DNA from 2 places in the Sphingomonas sp. 10B4 genome. Region 2 is predicted to be linked to the other one. Evidence: riboswitches for the same ligand, from Rfam matches in the RefSeq annotation. Region 2 holds a riboswitch; the other holds the start of a gene.

Region 1 (12,609 bases), on a different contig from region 2:
GACGGCGATCCTCCTGCAGATCCGAAAGAAGGCAGCGTGACCGAGGACGAAGCGCGGGACTGGGTCTCGCAGCACTTTGGCGCTGACGGGCTCGCAACGATGCGACAGCTCGTCGAGATCGTCACCGCCGAAAGCGCACAGCAGAATCTGATTGCACCGTCGACGCTGGGCGCGATGTGGACGCGCCACATTGTCGATTCCGCACAGCTGCTTATGCTCGCCCCCAAGGATGACGGGGTATGGCTCGACATCGGGAGCGGTGCCGGTTTCCCAGGACTTGTGGTCGCAGCACTCACCGATAGACCGGTCTGGCTGGTCGAGCCGCGTCGCCGCCGCGCGGACTTTCTGGTGCAAGCGGCTGAGGCGATGGGGGTCGGCGAGCGCGTTACGGTAGAGTGCGCGCGGATCGAGGATGTCCTTGTCGATGCAAGGATTATTTCGGCGCGCGCCGTCGCATCGTTGGACAGTCTTTTCGCGTGGGGTGCGAAGTGCGCATCTTCCGCAACGTGCTGGATTCTGCCAAAAGGGCGGACGGCGCTGGCAGATGTCACCGCCGCGCAGCTAGCATGGGACGGGGTGTTTCACGTGGAACACAGTATCACCGATCCCGACTCGCTGATCGTTCTTGCATCAGGGGTGACACGCCGATGAACGTCATTGCCGTCGCGAACCAGAAGGGCGGTGTCGGAAAGACGACGACCGCGATCAACCTCGGCACCGCGCTTGCTGCGACTGGGCTGCGGGTGTTGCTGCTCGATCTCGATCCGCAAGGCAATTGTTCAACCGGGCTCGGCATCGCGCGCGCCGATCGGCATCATTCGACCTACGACATCCTGCTCGGCGAGACATCGATCGACGTTGCCGCGATGCCGACGTGCGTCCCCAAGCTCGACATCGTACCCGCGACGGTCGACCTGTCGGGTGCAGAAATCGAGCTGGTCGAATATGAGGAGCGCACGCATCGCCTGTCGCGCGCCCTCGCCCGCTCGGATCATCGCTGGGACGTCGTACTGATCGATTGTCCGCCGTCGCTCGGTCTGCTGACGCTCAATGCGATGGTCGCGTCGAATTCGCTGCTCGTGCCGCTGCAGTGCGAATTCTTCGCGCTCGAAGGGCTCAGCCAGCTGTTGAGCACAGTCGAACGGATCCGCGAGCGCTTCAACCCCGCGCTGTCGATCATGGGTGTCGCCCTGACGATGCACGACCGTCGCAATCGGCTGACCGATCAAGTCTCGAACGACGTTCGCGCGGTGCTGGGTCGCGTGGTGTTCGACACGGTGATTCCGCGCAACGTGCGTTTGTCCGAGGCGCCGAGCCACGGCTTGCCGGCATTGATCTACGATTATCGCTGCCCCGGCTCGGAAGCCTATATCGCGCTCGCGCGTGAGCTGATCGCGCGCCTTCCCGCCTTCGATACCCCGCAACCTGCAAGGGCCGCATGACCGACTCGACGCCTCCGATTGCACGCCCGAAGCCGCGTTCGGGATTGGGCCGCGGCCTCAACGCCTTGATGGGGGATTTGGCGCGCGAAGAGCCCGTCGGCGAGGGCAAGGAGAATGCCTCGCCGGGTGTGCGCTCGCTTCCCGTCGGCTCGCTGACGCCGCATCCGGGCCAGCCGCGGCGGCACTTCGACGAAGCCGCACTCGAGGAACTCGCGCAATCGATCGCGCTGCGCGGCGTGTTGCAGCCAATCGTCGTGCGGCCGCACGGCACCGGCTATCAGATCGTCGCGGGCGAACGCCGCTGGCGGGCTGCGCAGCGTGCGCGGCTGCACGAGGTGCCGGTCATCGTGCGGGCGTTCGACGATACCGAGACGCTCGAAGTCGCGCTCGTCGAGAATATCCAGCGGCAAGACCTCAATGCGATCGAAGAGGCCGAAGCGTATCATCGCTTGATCGAGGATTTCGGTCACACGCAGGAAGCGCTAGGCAAGCTGGTCAACAAGTCGCGCAGCCACATCGCCAATCTGCTGCGTCTGCTCGAATTGCCAACCCCGGTGCAGGAACGCGTCGTCAACGGCGCGCTGACGATGGGGCATGCGCGCGCGCTGATCGGTGCGCCCGATGTCGAGACGCTGGCGGACCAGGTCGTGGCACGCGGTCTCTCGGTGCGCGATACCGAACGTATGGCGCGCGCTGCCAAGCCCGCGCCGCGCGGCCAGCGCGACAGCGAGGGGCGCGATCCCGATCTCGCGGCGCTCGAGCATCAGCTGGCCGATCTGCTGGGCTTGTCGGTGCGTGTCGCGCACAGCGCCAAGGGGGGCACGCTGACGCTGTCCTATTCGACGCTCGACCAGCTCGACATGGTGTGCCAGCGGCTGACCGGAGAGCGTATCTAATACGCGTCCGGCGGACGCTTGGGGCATCCGCCGGACGGGCACCTTACTCGGTCGCGGGCAGGTAGAGCTCGCTGCCCTTTGCTTTGAACGTGGCGCTCATTTCAGCCATGCCCGCCTCGGCCTGCACACCGCGTGCGAACGCGGCGCGGTCGGCGTCGGCCGCATCGACCGGCGGCGTTGCGGCGAGGAAGCCGTCCGCCGGCTGGTTCTGCTTCGCCGCAAAATCGCGCACTTCCTGCGTAATCTTCATCGAGCAGAATTTCGGCCCGCACATCGAACAGAAATGCGCTGTCTTGGCGCCCTCCGCGGGGAGCGTCTCGTCGTGGTAGAGCTCTGCCGTATCGGGATCGAGCGACAGGTTGAACTGGTCGCGCCAGCGGAATTCGAAGCGCGCGCGGCTGACCGCATCGTCGCGCATCTTGGCGGCGGGATGGCCCTTGGCGAGATCGGCGGCGTGCGCGGCAAGCTTGTAGGTCACCACGCCGACCTTGACGTCGTCGCGATCGGGGAGTCCGAGATGCTCCTTCGGCGTGACATAGCAGAGCATCGCGGTGCCATACCACCCGATCATCGCCGCGCCGATCCCGCTGGTGATATGGTCGTAGCCCGGCGCGATATCGGTGGTGAGCGGCCCGAGCGTATAGAAGGGCGCCTCGCCGCACACTTCGAGCTGCTTTTCCATATTCTCTTTGATCTTGTGCATCGGCACATGGCCGGGGCCTTCGATCATCACTTGGACGTCGCTCTTCCAGGCGCGGTGGGTGAGTTCGCCGAGCGTGTAGAGCTCGCTGAACTGCGCTTCGTCGTTGGCGTCGGCAATCGAGCCAGGACGCAGGCCGTCGCCGAGCGAGTAGGCGATGTCATACGCCTTCATGATCTCGGTGATCTCGTCGAAGCGCTCGTAGAGGAAGCTCTCCTTGTGGTGCGCGAGGCACCATTTCGCCATGATCGATCCGCCGCGCGAGACGATCCCGGTAACGCGCTTCGCGGTCATCGGGATATAGGCAAGCCGCACGCCGGCATGGATCGTGAAGTAATCGACGCCCTGCTCGGCCTGTTCGATGAGCGTATCGCGGAAGATCTCCCAGGTCAGGTCCTCGGCAACGCCGCCGACCTTTTCGAGCGCCTGGTAGATCGGCACGGTGCCGATCGGCACGGGGCTGTTGCGCAGAATCCATTCGCGCGTGTCGTGGATGTGGCGACCGGTCGACAAGTCCATCACCGTGTCGGCGCCCCAGCGGATCGACCAGACCATCTTGTCGACCTCGGCCGCGACGTTGCTCGCAACGGCGGAGTTGCCGATATTGGCGTTGATCTTGACCAGGAAGTTGCGCCCGATCGCCATCGGTTCGGATTCGGGATGGTTGATGTTGTTGGGGATGATCGCCCGCCCCCGCGCGATTTCGTCGCGGACGAACTCGGGCGTCACGTAATCGGGGATCGATGCGCCGAAGTCCTGGCCGTCGCGGATCAGCTTTTCCCTGGCGGCAGCGCGCCCGAGATTCTCGCGGATCGCGACATATTCCATTTCGGGGGTGATGATGCCGCGTCGCGCATAGTGCATCTGGCTGACATTGGCGCCGGGCTTGGCGCGCAGCGGGCGTTTAACGACATTGGGATATTGCGGTACGCCAGCCGAACGATCGGGGCCGCTCAAGCCATTGTCTTCGGGGCGAATTTCGCGCGCAGTGTATTCCTCGACGTCGCCGCGTGCGAGAATCCAGTCGCGCCGCAGCGTCGGCAAGCCGACGTGGATATCGATCCGCGCTTTGGGGTCGGTATAGGGCCCCGACGTGTCGTAAACGCGTAGCGGCGGCTCGCCACACGATGGTTCGAGCAGGATCTCACGCATCGCGACGCCTGGCCCGGGAATCGCTGCCGAGGGCACGTAGATCTTGCGCGAGCCACGGATCGGGCCGGTCGTTACGCCGATTTCGGTACGCGCGGGGATATCTGCCATGCTCTTCGCTCCAAAATCGCAAGGAGCAAAGACGGTTTCCGGGCGGCCACCGCTCCCTCCCTACGCCCGTATTAACGGGATCAGGTTGATGCGGGTCGGGGGCTCGTGCCCCCCTCTCAGCCGCCGATCAGCAGCCCCCCGGGGAATGGCGTCAGTCTAGGCGCTCGCGCGCGGCGTGCAACTAGTTTGCGGCGCTGGTGCGGATGTTGCCGTTGAGACCATTGGGGAAGAAGCCCCCGCCGACCACGGCGTTCTTGTTGAGATAGACGACGTTGAGCACCTGGCCCGCTGTACGGCCATAGACGAGCCCATTGGCATCGACCGGAACGAGGTTCGACGTCGTCGCGGTGCCGGTAATACCCTGATCGATGTCGCTCGTACCATCAAGGCTATCGCGCGCGTCGCTGATCAGCCCGGCATTGACGCGCAGGCTCGGGGTGGCGAGGCCCTTCGAATAGAGCACGGTGCGGATCAGGCCGGCGTGGTACGCCTCGGTCGCGAGGATGCCCGCAGCGGCATCGAGCAGCAACGTCGTGTTGATCGTCTGCGCAGCGCCCTTGTATGCGGTCACGCCGACATCTTCGAAGATGAACGCACCGAGCAGGAAGTTCTCGTCGCTGGCGTAAGGGTCGAAGGTGCCGTTGACGCGATCGACGACGCCATTGGTGGTTGCGATCCCGGCGGCGCGCGCGGCGGCCGAGAAGGCGCCGTTGGGGCCACCATCGATGTTGATCGAGGGCATCGCAACTGCCGCAGCACCGAGTGCCGAACGCAGGAAGGCGACATGGGCGACTTCGTCGGCGGCGATCTCGACCGCATATTGCTGGACGATCGGATCGGTGAAAGTGACCTTGCGGCCGCCCGTCACGGTGCCCTGGACGGTCTGGTTGCCATCGCCTTTGGCGATCAACGCGTTGGGCAGCCCTGCGCCAGTGACGGCATAGCTGTAGAACTGCGCTTCGAGATATTCGAGGTTGAGCGCAAAGTTGAGCGTGTCCTGGTCTTGCAGCGTGCTGGTCGAGCTCGGGCTCGGCGTCGGCGTTGCGGTTGCCGTCGCGCCTGGATCGGTGCTCGTCGAGCCGCTGCCGCCGCAGGCCGACAGCAGCGATGCGCCGCCAACGGCCAGCGAAGCGACGCCCGCGCTGCGCAGGAAATTACGGCGCTCGGCGCGGCGGCGTTCGCCGGCGTCGAGAACCTGCAAGAGGATGTCGCTATCGATCACTGGGGGAACTCCCGTTCGGGCAAGCTGGAAGGCGTCAGGCTGAAGGTATCGGGCGGCTCAATTCGCGGTGCTGGTCACGATGGTGCCATTGAGTCCATTGGGGAAGAAGCCCCCCTTCGCGACAGCCAGACTGTTGAGGTAGACGATATTGAGCACGTTCCCGGTCGAGCGGCCATAGGCGATGCCGTCGAGCCCGGTGGGGACTATGTTCGATGCCGTCAGGCCGTTGAGCGCGGCGAACTGGCTGTTCGCGACGACTGCCGAGGCAATGCCCTGATCGTCGTCCGAGGTCCCGTCGAGCTTGTCGCGAACGTCGGAGATCGCGCCCGCCGCAGTGCGCAGCGACGGCGTCGCCAGGCCCTTGCTGTACAGCACGGTGCGGATGATCGAGGCATGATAGGCCTCCGCGGCGAGGATGCCCGCCGCCGCGTCGATATAGGCCTTGGTCGTCAGCAGCGAGGCCGCGCCCTTATAGGCGGTGACGCCGACATCTTCGAACAGGAAGGCGGCAAGCAGGAAGTTCTGGTCGTTGGCGTAAGGGTCGAATGTGCCGTTGACGTTGTCGACCGCGCCGCTTGCATTGGTCGCGAGGCCGGCGGCGCGCGCAGCGACCGTGAAGGCGCTCGTGGCGGTGCTGCCGATGTCGATCGCGGGCTGCGCGACGGCGACGGTGCCAAGCTGGCTGCGAAGGAAGGCGACGTGCTGCGTTTCGTCACCGGCGATTTCGCGCGCATATTGCGCGACGAGCGGATCGCTGAAGCTGACCTGGCGGCCACCCGTGACCGTTCCCTGCGTCGTCGTGCTGGCGCTGCCCGGGGTGAGCTGGCTGTTGGGCAAGCCCGAACCGAAGACGGCGTAGGAATAGAATTGCGCCTCGAGATATTCGAGGTTGAGCGCAAAATTGAGGATGTCGGTTTCCGACGTCGCCTGCGCCGATGCGCTGGTCCCGACCGCGACGGCGGCGGCGCCGACTGCGGCGACGGCACCGGCTCCAAGGGCTGTGCGGAAGAATTCGCGGCGCTCATTCCGACGGTCGGCGCGGGCTTCGAGGCGCTCGATCAGCTGGTCTTCGGTGTCGGTCATTGGGGCGAACCCTTTTGCTGGAAACGCTATAGTGCGGCGCTGGCGTGGCACCTCGCGCGCGACGGCGCAAGACCCGAATAGCTGGAGAGTCGGCCATTCCCGACGATCCGCGCGCAAACGAAAACCCGCCGTGGAATCACGAGTTGTGTTCCACGGCGGATCCTGAACCTGCGCTGAATTGCGCCGGGGTTAGAAGGTGTAAGCAAGCCCGACGGCGCCCAGCCACTGGTTGGGCGAGCCGGCGATGCGAACGATCGGGGCGTAGGAGAAGTCCCCCAGCGACCGCGAATAGGTACCGCCGGCGACGACCTTGACGCCGTGGAGCAAATTGCCGGTCAGCGAATAGGTCGCAAAACCGCCGACCGAATAGTTCTTCCAGCCCGAGCGTGCCGCGTACGTCGGAAGGCCGCTCGCGAGGCTCTGCGTTGGCGTGATGCTGAAATAGGTGTCGGCATAGCCCTGCCCGACATGCTGTGCCGAGGCGAGGATGCCGACCGCGGCCTTGCGGCTGAGTGGCGTCAGATAGGTGAAGCTCGGCTGCCAGATCCCGCTATTGTGCGCGCCGGTCACGCCCTTGCGATAGCTGACCGAGACCGAAATCTTGTCATACGGGCTGGTGATCACGCCGGTCTTGCCGATGCCGATATAGCCACCGAGCTCGAGCGCGGTGCTGCGCTTGCCGAGTGCGCGGACGCGGACGTCGTCGATGTTCTTGATGCTCGAGCGGTCGAAATTGATCACGCCGATCGGACCGAATTGCAGATCGATCGACTGGCCCGGGCGGTTCGGGATCAGATCGATGCTGGCACGGTTGCCGATCACCGAGAAGTTGAAGCCCTTGACCGAGCCGATCGCGGCGGGCGCCGGCACGAAGCGATACTCGTTCGAGCCGTCATAATCGGGAAGATAGGCGCCACCGATGCCGACCGTGACCGAGTCCTTGTTGAAGTCGGCGGCGATCTGGTCGTTGTCCGCCGGGGCGGGCGGCGCGCTTTGGGCAAACGCCGGGGCCGCACTGGCGATCAGCAGGGTGGCGGCGGATATAAGAAAGCGACGATCGATCACGGGGTAGCTCCAGAATCTAAGGATTTGGGGCCGTAACGCTCGCGCAACGCTTTGGGTCCGAAAATGTAGACTAGAGCAGATAACGCATTTTGATCTGTTGCCGATCTGCATCACCTGTCAGCGTGAAGCGGGCCGCAGCAAAGCGCGGCGGGCCAAAGCTCAATGCGGGATTGCGAGAAAAACCAAAGCCTTCGCGCGGAATCCCGGCGAAGGTGTCGAGCTTGCGGTTGTTGTTCTCGTCATGGATCACCGCGACGGCATAATCGCCGTGCGCCAGCCCATCGAAGCGCAAGCTGCCGGCTGTCGCGGGTATGGAGCGCGTCACGGCCTGAGCATCGTCGATGCACGCGGGGAAGTTCTGCGGGTCGGCGGTCAGGCAGACGCGGACCGATCCCTTGTGCGACCGCAGATTGGTGAGATCGACCGACAGGTCACTCGTTGCCACCGCCCCCGGCAGCGCCAGCAACACCACCGCCGACGCGCCGCCGACGCACGCGAGCCTGCGCATGCGCTTTGACAAAATCGCCGACACCTTTGTCGGTGCCGCAGAGCCGATCCCAGAAACGGAAATAGAGACCATAATTTCCTCGATAGAGATCGTGGTGCCGTTGGTGATGGCTGGCGGTGATCAGCCATGCCCCCAATGGTCCATTCCACATGAACCGGGGAAAGACTTCCCAACCCATATGATTGGTAACCCCCATAACCGTCATGATCGCGAGGACCAAGCCGAGGCAGCCAATATTGATGGGAATAAGGAAGACAAGTAGCGGAATTATCACAGCGCCGGTGATCGCCTCGATCGGATGGAACGCCATCGCCGCCCACGCTGTCGGCGGGCGGCTGTCGTGATGCACCGCATGCGCGAGCTTGAACGCGCGCGGCGTGTGCATCCAGCGATGCGTCCAATAAAACCATGTGTCGTGCGCGATCAGGTACAGCAGCACCGACACCGGCGCATACCATAAGGGGTAGCTGTGCAAATCGGTGTAGATCCGCGTCCAGCCGAGATTCTGCCATCCCCACGCGACGACGCCCGCCGGCACGCCGTAAATCACCGCCGAGGCAAGGCTCCAGCCAATCTCGCGACGGATCTGCGGCGTAAGGCCGTCGTAGAGGCCGGGATGCCTGACGCGCGTTGCCGCGGCGAATGCGCCTGAGACGATCAGATAGCGCACGCCGACGATCAGCGACATGACGAGCGTGGCGGCGAGGATCGCGAGCAACATTCCTGCGGTGTAGCGCAGCCGGCCCCGCAAGTCAGGGAGATTCGCCGCACCGGCCAGCGTCTGCGGCGTGTCCCACGATCGCCCGCCGCGCTTGCACCTTGCCACATTTCGGCTATCGCAATGGCTATGCCAGAGACTCTCTCCTGCGACATCGCCATCGTCGGTGGCGGGCTTGCCGGTGGGTTGATCGCCCTGGCGCTCGCCAAGCAGCGGCCCGAGCTCGACGTACGGATCGTCGAGCGATCCGATCGCTTCGGTGGCAACCATCTCTGGTCGTTCTTCGCCAGCGACGTGCGCGATGCCGATCGCTGGATCGTCGCGCCGCTCGTCAGTTATGGCTGGAAAAGCTATGACATTGCCTTTCCGGCGCACCGCCGGACGCTCGACAGCGCCTATTATTCGATCGAATCCGAGCGGCTCGATGCGACGCTGCGCGCCGAATTGCCGGCACACAGGCTGATGACCGGTCGCAAGGTGCTCGCGGCGGGACCGACCGCAGTGGTGTTCGCCGACGGCGACCGGCTTGAGGCCAAGGGCGTGATCGACACGCGCGGGCCGGGCGATCTCGGGCTGCTCGATCTGGGCTGGCAGAAGTTTGTCGGGATCGAGTTCGAGCTGGATACGCCGCACGGGCTCACGCGTCCGATCGTGATGGACGCGACGGTCGAGCAGATCGACGGCTATCGCTTCGTCTACACGCTGCCGCTGTCGCCGACCCGGCTGTTCATCGAAGACACCTATTACAGCGACACCCCCGATCTGTACCGGCCGCAACCCGGCAGCGGCAACAACGCCGACCCGATCGCCGATCGCGTACGCGCCTATGCCGCGGCGCATGGCTGGGCGACGCATACGGTCATCCGCGAGGAATCGGGCGTCCTGCCAGTGACGATGGGCGGCGATTTCGAGGCCTATTGGCAGTCTGGCGGCAACAAGGTCGCCAAGGCCGGGATGCGTGCGGGACTGTTTCACCCGACGACCGGCTATTCGCTACCCGATGCGGTACGGCTCGCCGCGCTGATCGCTACGGCGCGCGACCTGTCGGGCGAGGGACTGCATACGCTGACGCATGCCTATGCAAAACGGACGTGGCAGGCGCGCGGCTTCTACCGTATGCTCGACAAGATGCTCTTTCGTGCCGCCGAGCCCGAGGAACGCTATCGTGTTCTCGAACGCTTTTACCGGCTCGACCAGCGCCTGGTGCGGCGCTTTTATGCAGGACGCTCGACGATGATGGACAAGGCACGGATCCTGACCGGCAAGCCGCCGGTACCGATCAGCCGCGCTTTGCGCGCGATCGGCGTGCTGCCGGGCGGGGTGAAGGCATGAGCTCGCATCCGGTGCGCGCACCGGCGCGGACCGCGATCGTCATCGGCGCCGGGTTTGGCGGGCTGGCGCTCGCGATCCGGCTGCAATCGGCGGGGATCGAGACGACGCTGCTCGAGGCGCGCGACAAGGCCGGGGGCCGCGCCTACGTCTGGGAGAAAGACGGCTTCGTGTTCGACGCGGGGCCGACCGTCATCACAGATCCGCCGTGCCTGCAGGAATTGTGGGCGCTGACCGGGCGCGACATGGCCGACGACGTGACGCTCGCGCCCGTCATGCCGTTCTACCGGCTCAATTGGCCCGACGGCACGGTGTTCGATTATTCGAACGACGAGCCCGCGCTCAATGCCGAGATCGCCAAGCTCAACCCCGACGATGTCGCGGGCTATGCCAAGTTCCTCGACTATGCGGCCGGCGTCTATGAAGAGGGCTATCGCAAGCTCGGCCATGTCGCGTTTCTCGACTTCGCCGCAATGATCAAGGCAGCGCCGGCGCTCGCCAAATATCAGGCGTGGCGTTCGGTCTATTCGATCGTGTCGTCCTACGTGAAGGACGAGCATCTCCGCCAGGCGCTGTCGTTCCATACGCTGCTCGTCGGCGGCAACCCGATGAACACATCCGCGATCTACGCGCTGATCCACAAGCTCGAGAAAGACGGCGGCGTGTGGTTCGCGATGGGCGGCACCAGCAAGCTGATCGACGCGATGGTCACGCATTTCGAACGGCTCGGCGGCGTGCTGCGACTGGGCGACGCCGCGGTCGACATCGCGACGCTCGGCGACCGCGCGACCGGCGTTACCACCGCGAGCGGCTGGCACCAGGATGCCGACATGGTCGCGTGCAATGGCGACGTGATGCACATCTATCGCGATCTGCTCAAATCCTCGCGCAGTGCGCAGCGCACCAGGAAGGCACTCGCGCGCAAGCGTTATTCGCCCTCGCTGTTCGTCGTCCATTTCGGGATCACGGGCACGTGGCCGGGGATCCCGCACCACACGATCCTGTTCGGGCCGCGCTATAAGGGGCTACTCAGCGACATTTACGATCACGGCGTGCTGCCCGAGGATTTCTCGCTCTATCTCCACCACCCTACCGTCACCGATCCGTCGATGGCGCCCGAGGGGCATTCGACCTTCTATGCGCTCGCGCCGGTGCCGCACATGGGCAAGTTCCCGGTCGATTGGGACGAGATCGGGCCGATCCTCGAAAAGCGCATTCTCGACGAGATCGGGCGACGGCTGATCCCCGATATCCATTCGCGGATCGTCACCAAATTCCATTATGCGCCGAACGACTTTGCGGCCGATCTCAACGCGCATCTCGGCAGCGCCTTTTCGCTCGAGCCGCTACTGACGCAGAGCGCGTGGTTCCGCGTGCACAACCGCGACGATCATATTCCGAACCTCTATTTCGTCGGTGCCGGCACGCACCCCGGCGCCGGGATTCCCGGCGTGGTGGGCAGCGCCAAGGCGACCGCGGCGCTAATGCTGGAAGGCGAACGATAAAATGAAGCGGCTCGCGATTTATTGCGGATCGGCCACCCCGGCCGATCCCGTCTATATCGACTGCGCGCGCCAGGTCGGGCGGACGCTCGCCGAGCGCGGCATCGGCGTCGTCTATGGCGGCGGCAAGCTCGGGCTGATGGGCGCGGTCGCCGATAGCGCGCTCGAAGCCGGTGGCGAGGTGATCGGGATCATCCCGCAGGCTTTGGTCGACGCCGAGGTCGCGCATCGCGGGCTGACCGAGCTCCACGTCGTCGAGACGATGCACCAGCGCAAACAGGCGTTCACCGATCTGTCCGACGGGTTCGTCAATTTGCCCGGCGGCACCGGTACGATGGACGAATTGTGGGAAGCCCTGAGCTGGGCGCAGATCGGCTATCACGCCAAGCCCGTGGGACTGCTCAACATCGCGGGCTATTACGACCATCTCGTCGCTTTCTATCGCCATATGGGCGAGGTCGGTTTCCTGCGCCCGCAGCACCACGGCATCCTGCTGATCGACACCGCGCTCGACGGACTGCTCGACCAGATGGCCGCGCACGAGCCGATCGTGACGATCACCAAGATCGGCGCGAAAGACTTGTGAGCAACACCGCCTTGCCCAGTCGCGATGCGATCGTCGCGACCGCGCAGGAATCGATCGCGCGCGGATCAAAGAGCTTTGCCGCGGCGAGCAAGTTGTTCGATCGGCCGACGCGCGAACGCGCCTGGCTGCTCTACGCCTGGTGCCGCGCGTGCGACGATATCGCCGATGGCCAGGATCACGGCCATGACATGACCGGGGTCGACGATGGTCCCGCACGCCTCGCGGAAATCACTGCGAAGACCGACATTGCGCTCGCGGGCGAGGTTGTCGGCGATCCGGCGTTCGACGCGCTCCGGCT
Region 2 (6,060 bases):
AGCGCGGAGTCGATCCACGGGAGTGCCGCATCGGTATAGTGGCTCGTGCCCCACCCGATCGTGACCGCCCCGAGCGCGCCCGCCGCAAGCGCGACTGCCGCAGGCCCCGCGCGCAGCGGCTCGACCATGACGTCGCCATCATGTTCCTTGCCGCGCGCCCAGACGATCCAGCCATACACGATGGCGATGCCGAACAGCGCTTGCAGCACCATGTCGGCATAGAGCCGAACGTCGAGGAACAGCTTGAAGTAGAGCGCACAGGCCAGCAGGTTGATCGGCCAGCACAGCATCCGCCGCACGGCGGTCAGCCAGATCCCCAGAAAGCTGACGATGACAGCGACGATCTCGAGCGCGGACATCAGCCGAGTGGCCCATGCTCGATGGTGTTCAGGAAAGCTTGTCCGTGTGGCGCGGTGAACCAGTCGGCGTGGCCGAGCAGATACTGGTCCCACGCCACGCTCGCCTGCTCGGCATCGCCGACGACACCCGCGAAATAGTCGATCTCGGACAGCGCGAATTCGAAATGGACGAGCGGCAGCACGCGCAGCAGCGCCGCCACCTCACCGCGGTCGAGCGGGATCACCGTCGCATACCCCGCGAGCAGCGCTTGCGCGGTTTCGGGATGGCCGATCGTCGCGTCTCTCCCCTGCCCCAGCTCCAACCAGTCGATCGCAGTGCGCTCGATTGCGGTCGCGAGGTCGTGCACCGCGCAGGTGCGGTCGGCGAGACCGAAGTCGAACACCGTCTCGACCTGTCCGTCCGCGCTCCACAGCACGTTCGAGGGATGCCAGTCGTTATGCGTCCACAGCGCCTCGTGCCCCGCCAGCGCTGCCGGCACGCCTTGGCCGAGCTCGGCAAACAGTCGCGCCACCGCCGGCCGCCAGTCGCGCGGTTCGAGGAAGGCCGCTAGCGCCGGCCGCGCCGCGACATAGGCCTCGGTGGCCGCCAACGGATCGGTGCTGGGAAGAATATTGAAGCTCGCCACCAAGGGCTGCACCGCGCGCGCCGGCGCTGCGAAGCCGCGCGATGCTGCGTGTAGCCGTGCGAGCGACGCACCTGCCGCATGGGCGTGCGACGCCGCGAGGTACGGAGTCCAGGAAAGTCGCTCCCGGTACAGGTCGAGCCCCGCGCCTTGGCGGTGGAGTTCGTAGGTCCAGTCGCCGACGGCGATCGCGCTCGTCCCGGCGTCGGTCAGCAGGATTTCGGGCACCGGTATCCCGGCCGCGGCGAGATGCGCGATGAAGGCGTGCTCCTCCGCCAGGCCGGCAGGCGTCCGCACTGCCGGATGGTGCCGCTTCAGCACGAACATTCCGCGCGTCGTGCGGACCCGCGCCGCCGCCGAGAAGGGCCGCGGCGAATGCCATTCGAGCGCCTCGAGCCGACCGGCGACAGGGAAGCGCGCAAGCGCGGCAGCCGCGTGATCATGCGTGATGGCAGGCCAGGTCGGCGGCTCGAGCGTGGTGCCCATGCCGTGGACGAGATGCGGGGCGCTCGCGGCCATTGCCTCAGAACACGCGCGACAGCGTCGCGATCAGCGCCGCGCCGCTCCCGACATAATAAGCCGGCGCTGCCCCGGCGATGACGCTGCCGCGACGCCCGATCGTGTCGCGCGCGTTGGGGGTCACCGCCGCGACGCCCGACAGCACGCGTGGATTGGTGACGTTGATCGCATTGAGCCGCAGATCGGTACGCTTGCCGTCGAGCCACTCCGCCAGGTGCACGCCGACCGACAGGTCGAGCGTCGCGTAGCCCGGGATGCTCTCGTCATTGACGAAGGTGGCATATTGGCGCGCGACATATTTCAGCGCGCTGCTGCCGAAGAAGCGGCCGTCGTCATACGTCCCGCCGAGCCCTGCCTGGAAGGTCGGGCTCGATACCGCATGCTTGCCGCGCGTCGGCAGGAAATCCGCGCCTACCGGCAGGTCGTTGTCGAGCCGCGCGCGCAGATATTCGCCCGAGACGTAGAGGCTCACCCCCGCGGCGGGGCGGTAGTCGATCTCGCCATCGACTCCGTACGACGCCTGGCTGCCGGCGTTAAGCGTCGAATTGACCTGCGCGCCACCGACATCGACCAGCGTGGCGAGCTGGCGATTGCGGAAATGGTAATGGAAGGCGGTCACCGACGCCGACAGGCTCGGCCCGATGTAGCGATAGCCGAGCTCCTGCGAGACCGAATATTCGTTCTTGAGCGCGTTCGTCCCCTGCGTGCTGAGTTCACCGCCATAATAGCTGTTGTAGAGCGTGAATTCGTTGGGGCCGCGGAAGTTGGTGGTGATGTTGGCGAACAGCTGCTGCCGGTCGTCGAGTTGATAATGGATCGCCGCGCGCGGCAGCGCGGCAGAGCTGTCGCGGCGCACCGCCGATTGCGGGCCGGGCAAATAATTGCGCCCATTGCGGAGCAGATCGACGCCCTTGAACCCGATATCGACGCTCAACCGCGGGGTCAGCGTGATGCTGTCGGAAAGGAAGAAACCCTTGGTCAGCGTGAGCGTGCGCTGATCCTCATAGGCGAGCAAGCGGCCATCGGCAGTGCGGATCGCCGTCTCCTGATAGCCCCATGGGTCGACCGGACGCCCGTCCGCGCGCACCGCGCCATAGGTCTGCAGCACGCGATCCTTGCCGTAATCGAACCACAGGCCAGCGGTGATCCGGTGCGCCCCGGCGGCAAGCGTGAGCTTGGCGACGGTGCCGCCGCGGAACTGGTCGCCGGTATAATTGCCGAGCACGGTCGCCGCGCCATCGACCGCGCCGGGCAGCGCGACCGGCCCCAGCCCCTCGGTGCCGAGGAAATTGCCGGTGGTCGAGAGCGCCGTGCCGTACGGCGAATTGCCATAACCGAACTGGAGATAGCTCGTCGTGTCGAGCGTCAGCCGATCATTGAGCGCCAGATGCAGCGGCGCCGCAAGATAGACGTTGCGGAACGGCGCGCGGTGAAGCCGCCAGTAATTCGTATTCCCGGCGCTATAGTTGCGGTCATAATTGAACCCGCGCCCCTGGGCGTTCCAGTCGGCGAGCGTCGGGCTGGGATAGGTCGAGGAATTGGCATCGTTGAACGACACGGCGATGCTCGCGCGGTTGCCGTTGCCCCATTCGTTGAGCAGCTTGGCTTCGACATGCTGGCGCGTGTCGAACCCCGCACCGCGCCAATTGTCGGCGCGGATGTTCGAATAGGACACGAACGCCTTGAGCCCGGTCCGGCCGATCGTGCCGGTATCGACCCGCACGAAGGCGCGCCGCGCGGCGTACGATCCGAGCGAGAGATTGACGAGCGCTTGCGGGCTCGTCTTGGGATCGTCGAGCGTCAGCGACAGCAGCCCCCCCGCCCCGCCGACGGTCGGCGAATCGAGATCGACCGCACCTTGCGCGAGCGTGATCTGCTTGAGGTTCTCGGCATCGGCGAACTGCGCGGGATAGGCGTAATAATAGCCGATGTCGTTCTGCGGCGCGCCTTCGAGCAGCACGCCGATCTCGTCCTGCCCGAGCCCGCGCAGCGTCAGGCTCGAGCTGGTCGACAGGCCGTAGGGGTCGCTCGACGAGACGTTCGCGCCGGGCAGCAGGCCGATGAGTTGGAACGCGTTGAGCGTGGGCGCTTGCTTGGTGATGAAATCGGCCGAGATCGCGCTTTGCGCCTTGGGCGCGTGCTGGTCGGGGAGCAGGCCTTCGGGATCGGGATGGCCGGTAACGACGATATCGCCGGGCGGATCCTTGTCCTCGGCGAACGCCGGGACCGCGAGCATCGCGCTCGACAGCAGCGCGAAGCCGAGCGCGCCGCGTGCGATGCCGTCGGTCATGGAAAGCCTGCGTGTCATCCGTCGTCACTCCTACACGGAGGGGTAACGGAGTCTGCCGCCAGCCCTCCCTACGCCGGTATCAACCGGATCAGGTTCAGCGGGTCGTGGGCTGCAGCCCACCTCTCAGCCGCGCATTAGCGGCCCCCCGGGGAGCGCGGGGCTTAGTCGGTCAGGTCACGTGAGGAAAGCGCTATTGCGCGGGCGCGGCATCAGCCTCGGTAAATCCCGCCGCGATGAAGCGCTCAGGGAGCGGCGCCCTGGCGATGATCGGCTCCTTGCCCGCCCGTGGCACCATCAATTCGGCGGCGTGCAGCAGCGTCGCGGCGCCGTTCGCCTTGGTGCCGTTGCCGTAGATCGGATCGCCGACCACCGCAGCGCCGAGCGCCTCGGCAGCATGGACGCGGATCTGGTGCGTTCGGCCGGTCTCGGGGATGAACTCGACGAAGCTGCGCCCGTCCTTGATCGACAGCACGCGCCACGCGGTCCGCGATGCCTTGCTGCCCTTGGCGCCGAGCGGATCGCCGACCATCCGCCAGCCGGTCTCTTCGGTGCTGACCTTCGCAAGCGCGAGATCGATCAGCCCGCTTTCACCCTCGACCACACCCTCGAGCACCGCGAGATAGCGCTTGCGCACCAGCCCCTGTTCGAACGCCTGTTGCAGGCGGGCATGCGCCTTGGGATTGCGCGACAGCAGCAGGCAGCCCGACGTGTCGCGATCGAGCCGATGCACCGGCACCGGCCAGCGCTTGAACGCGAAGGTCAGCCCGTCGAGATGGTTTTCGAGGGAGAGCGATCCATCGCGCGGACGATCGACCGGGAGACCGGCGGGCTTGTCGATGACAAGCGCCTCGCCGTCGAGGAAAAGAACATGATTGGCTAGCATCCCACCCCCTTGCCACCGCAAGCGCCGACATGCCAGAGCCCGCGCCGTGCGAGCGATGCGAACTTGGGCGATGGGGATCGCGCTGGCGCCGTGGGCGGCTTCCCCCACGCTCGCCCAAACGGCTGTTCCGGCGGGCCTTTATCCCGGCGACCTCCCCGCTGCGATGGCCGACGGACGCATGCTTGGCCACCTGCCCTATCCTGAAGTCGCAAGCGGCGATCTGGTTGCGGCGCCGCCCGGTTTCGCGGTCGGCCAGCCTTGCGTTATCAATCGCGATGCCGCGCCCGACCTTGCGCGGATGCTGACCGCCGCCGCGCTGACGCCCAGCGTAGGCAAGACGCTCCGCGGCCTGTCGTGCTTCCGCTCGATTGCGCACCAGCGCGCGGTCTTTTGCCACAATCGCCGACGCGGCCATTGCGGCGACCCGGCGATGCGCGCGCTGACCGTCGCGCCGCCGGGGTTCAGCGAGCACGCAACGGGCTATGCGATCGACTTCGCCATCCGGCCGTCGGCGGGATGCGCCGATGTCGACAGTTGCATCGCGACGACCCCCGCCGGTCGCTGGTTGATCAGCCACGCGCCCGACTTCGGTTTCGAACTGTCGTTCCCGATCGGCAATGCGCAAGGCGTCACGTGGGAGCCGTGGCATTGGCGCTGGGTCGGCGCCAATCTGAAGGTGCCTGGCGCGACGCGCGCGCGCCTGGCGGTCGGCCGCGCGCGCGCGAGCTACCCGGCGAGCCCGCGTGTGACCGACATATCCGACCTCTGGCTCAAGCCACCGTCGGTGCCGCCACCCGTCATGCTCCCGCAATTGCTGCCTCCGCCGATCATCGCTCCGGTCGAGCGGCGGAGGCGCAAATGGTTCAGGCTTTGAGCTTGGCCGCCGTCTCGGCGATGCGCTTGCCCTGATAGCGCGCGCCGGCGAGCTCCTCGGCATGCGGCTGGCGGCTGCCGTCGCCATCGGCGATCGTCGATGCGCCATACGGCGTGCCGCCGACCACTTCCTTGACGCCGGTCATGCCCTGGAAGCCGTAGTCGAGGCCAACGATCGTCATGCCGTGATGCATCAGGTTCGTGATGATCGAGAACAGCGTCGTCTCCTGCCCGCCATGCTGGCTCGCGGTCGAGGTGAACGCACCGCCGACCTTGCCGATCAGCTTGCCGCCGAACCACAGCCCGCCGGTGGTATCCCAGAACGACGCCATCTGGCTCGGCATGCGACCAAAGCGCGTCGGTGCGCCGACGATGATCGCGTCATAGTCAGCGAGCGCGTCGGGGCCGGAAATCACTTCGTGCGCGGTATCGGTCTTGAAGTGCGCCGCTTCGATCACCGCTTGCGGCGCAGTTTCGGCGACGCGGCGGATGTCGACCTCGGCACCACCGGCG

The links. A riboswitch is a leader RNA that binds a small molecule or an ion and turns the genes downstream of it on or off. The one in region 2 is predicted to bind thiamine pyrophosphate.
Region 1: another riboswitch for thiamine pyrophosphate. It lies ahead of thiC (phosphomethylpyrimidine synthase ThiC); the one in region 2 lies ahead of QN347_RS18460 (TonB-dependent receptor).

What each region holds. Positions count from the first base shown of each region.
Region 1 is NZ_JASJVC010000008.1:40,196-52,804, forward strand. It holds gene mnmG (tRNA uridine-5-carboxymethylaminomethyl(34) synthesis enzyme MnmG) at 1-40, shown strand, start outside; gene QN347_RS04100 (16S rRNA (guanine(527)-N(7))-methyltransferase RsmG) at 37-651, shown strand; gene QN347_RS04105 (ParA family protein) at 648-1,442, shown strand; gene QN347_RS04110 (ParB/RepB/Spo0J family partition protein) at 1,511-2,338, shown strand; gene thiC (phosphomethylpyrimidine synthase ThiC) at 2,382-4,298, opposite strand; TPP riboswitch at 4,339-4,449, opposite strand; gene QN347_RS04120 (ferritin-like domain-containing protein) at 4,480-5,520, opposite strand; gene QN347_RS04125 (ferritin-like domain-containing protein) at 5,578-6,603, opposite strand; gene QN347_RS04130 (MipA/OmpV family protein) at 6,793-7,668, opposite strand; gene QN347_RS04135 (DUF2141 domain-containing protein) at 7,739-8,176, opposite strand; gene QN347_RS04140 (sterol desaturase family protein) at 8,100-8,897, opposite strand; gene crtY (lycopene beta-cyclase CrtY) at 9,024-10,226, shown strand; gene QN347_RS04150 (phytoene desaturase) at 10,223-11,728, shown strand; gene QN347_RS04155 (TIGR00730 family Rossman fold protein) at 11,730-12,311, shown strand; gene QN347_RS04160 (phytoene/squalene synthase family protein) at 12,308-12,609, shown strand, end outside.
Region 2 is NZ_JASJVC010000116.1:115-6,174, reverse strand. It holds gene pnuC (nicotinamide riboside transporter PnuC) at 1-359, opposite strand, end outside; gene QN347_RS18465 (phosphotransferase enzyme family protein) at 359-1,501, opposite strand; gene QN347_RS18460 (TonB-dependent receptor) at 1,506-3,791, opposite strand; TPP riboswitch at 3,840-3,949, opposite strand; gene QN347_RS18455 (RNA pseudouridine synthase) at 3,982-4,674, opposite strand; gene QN347_RS18450 (M15 family metallopeptidase) at 4,838-5,548, shown strand; gene wrbA (NAD(P)H:quinone oxidoreductase) at 5,538-6,060, opposite strand, start outside.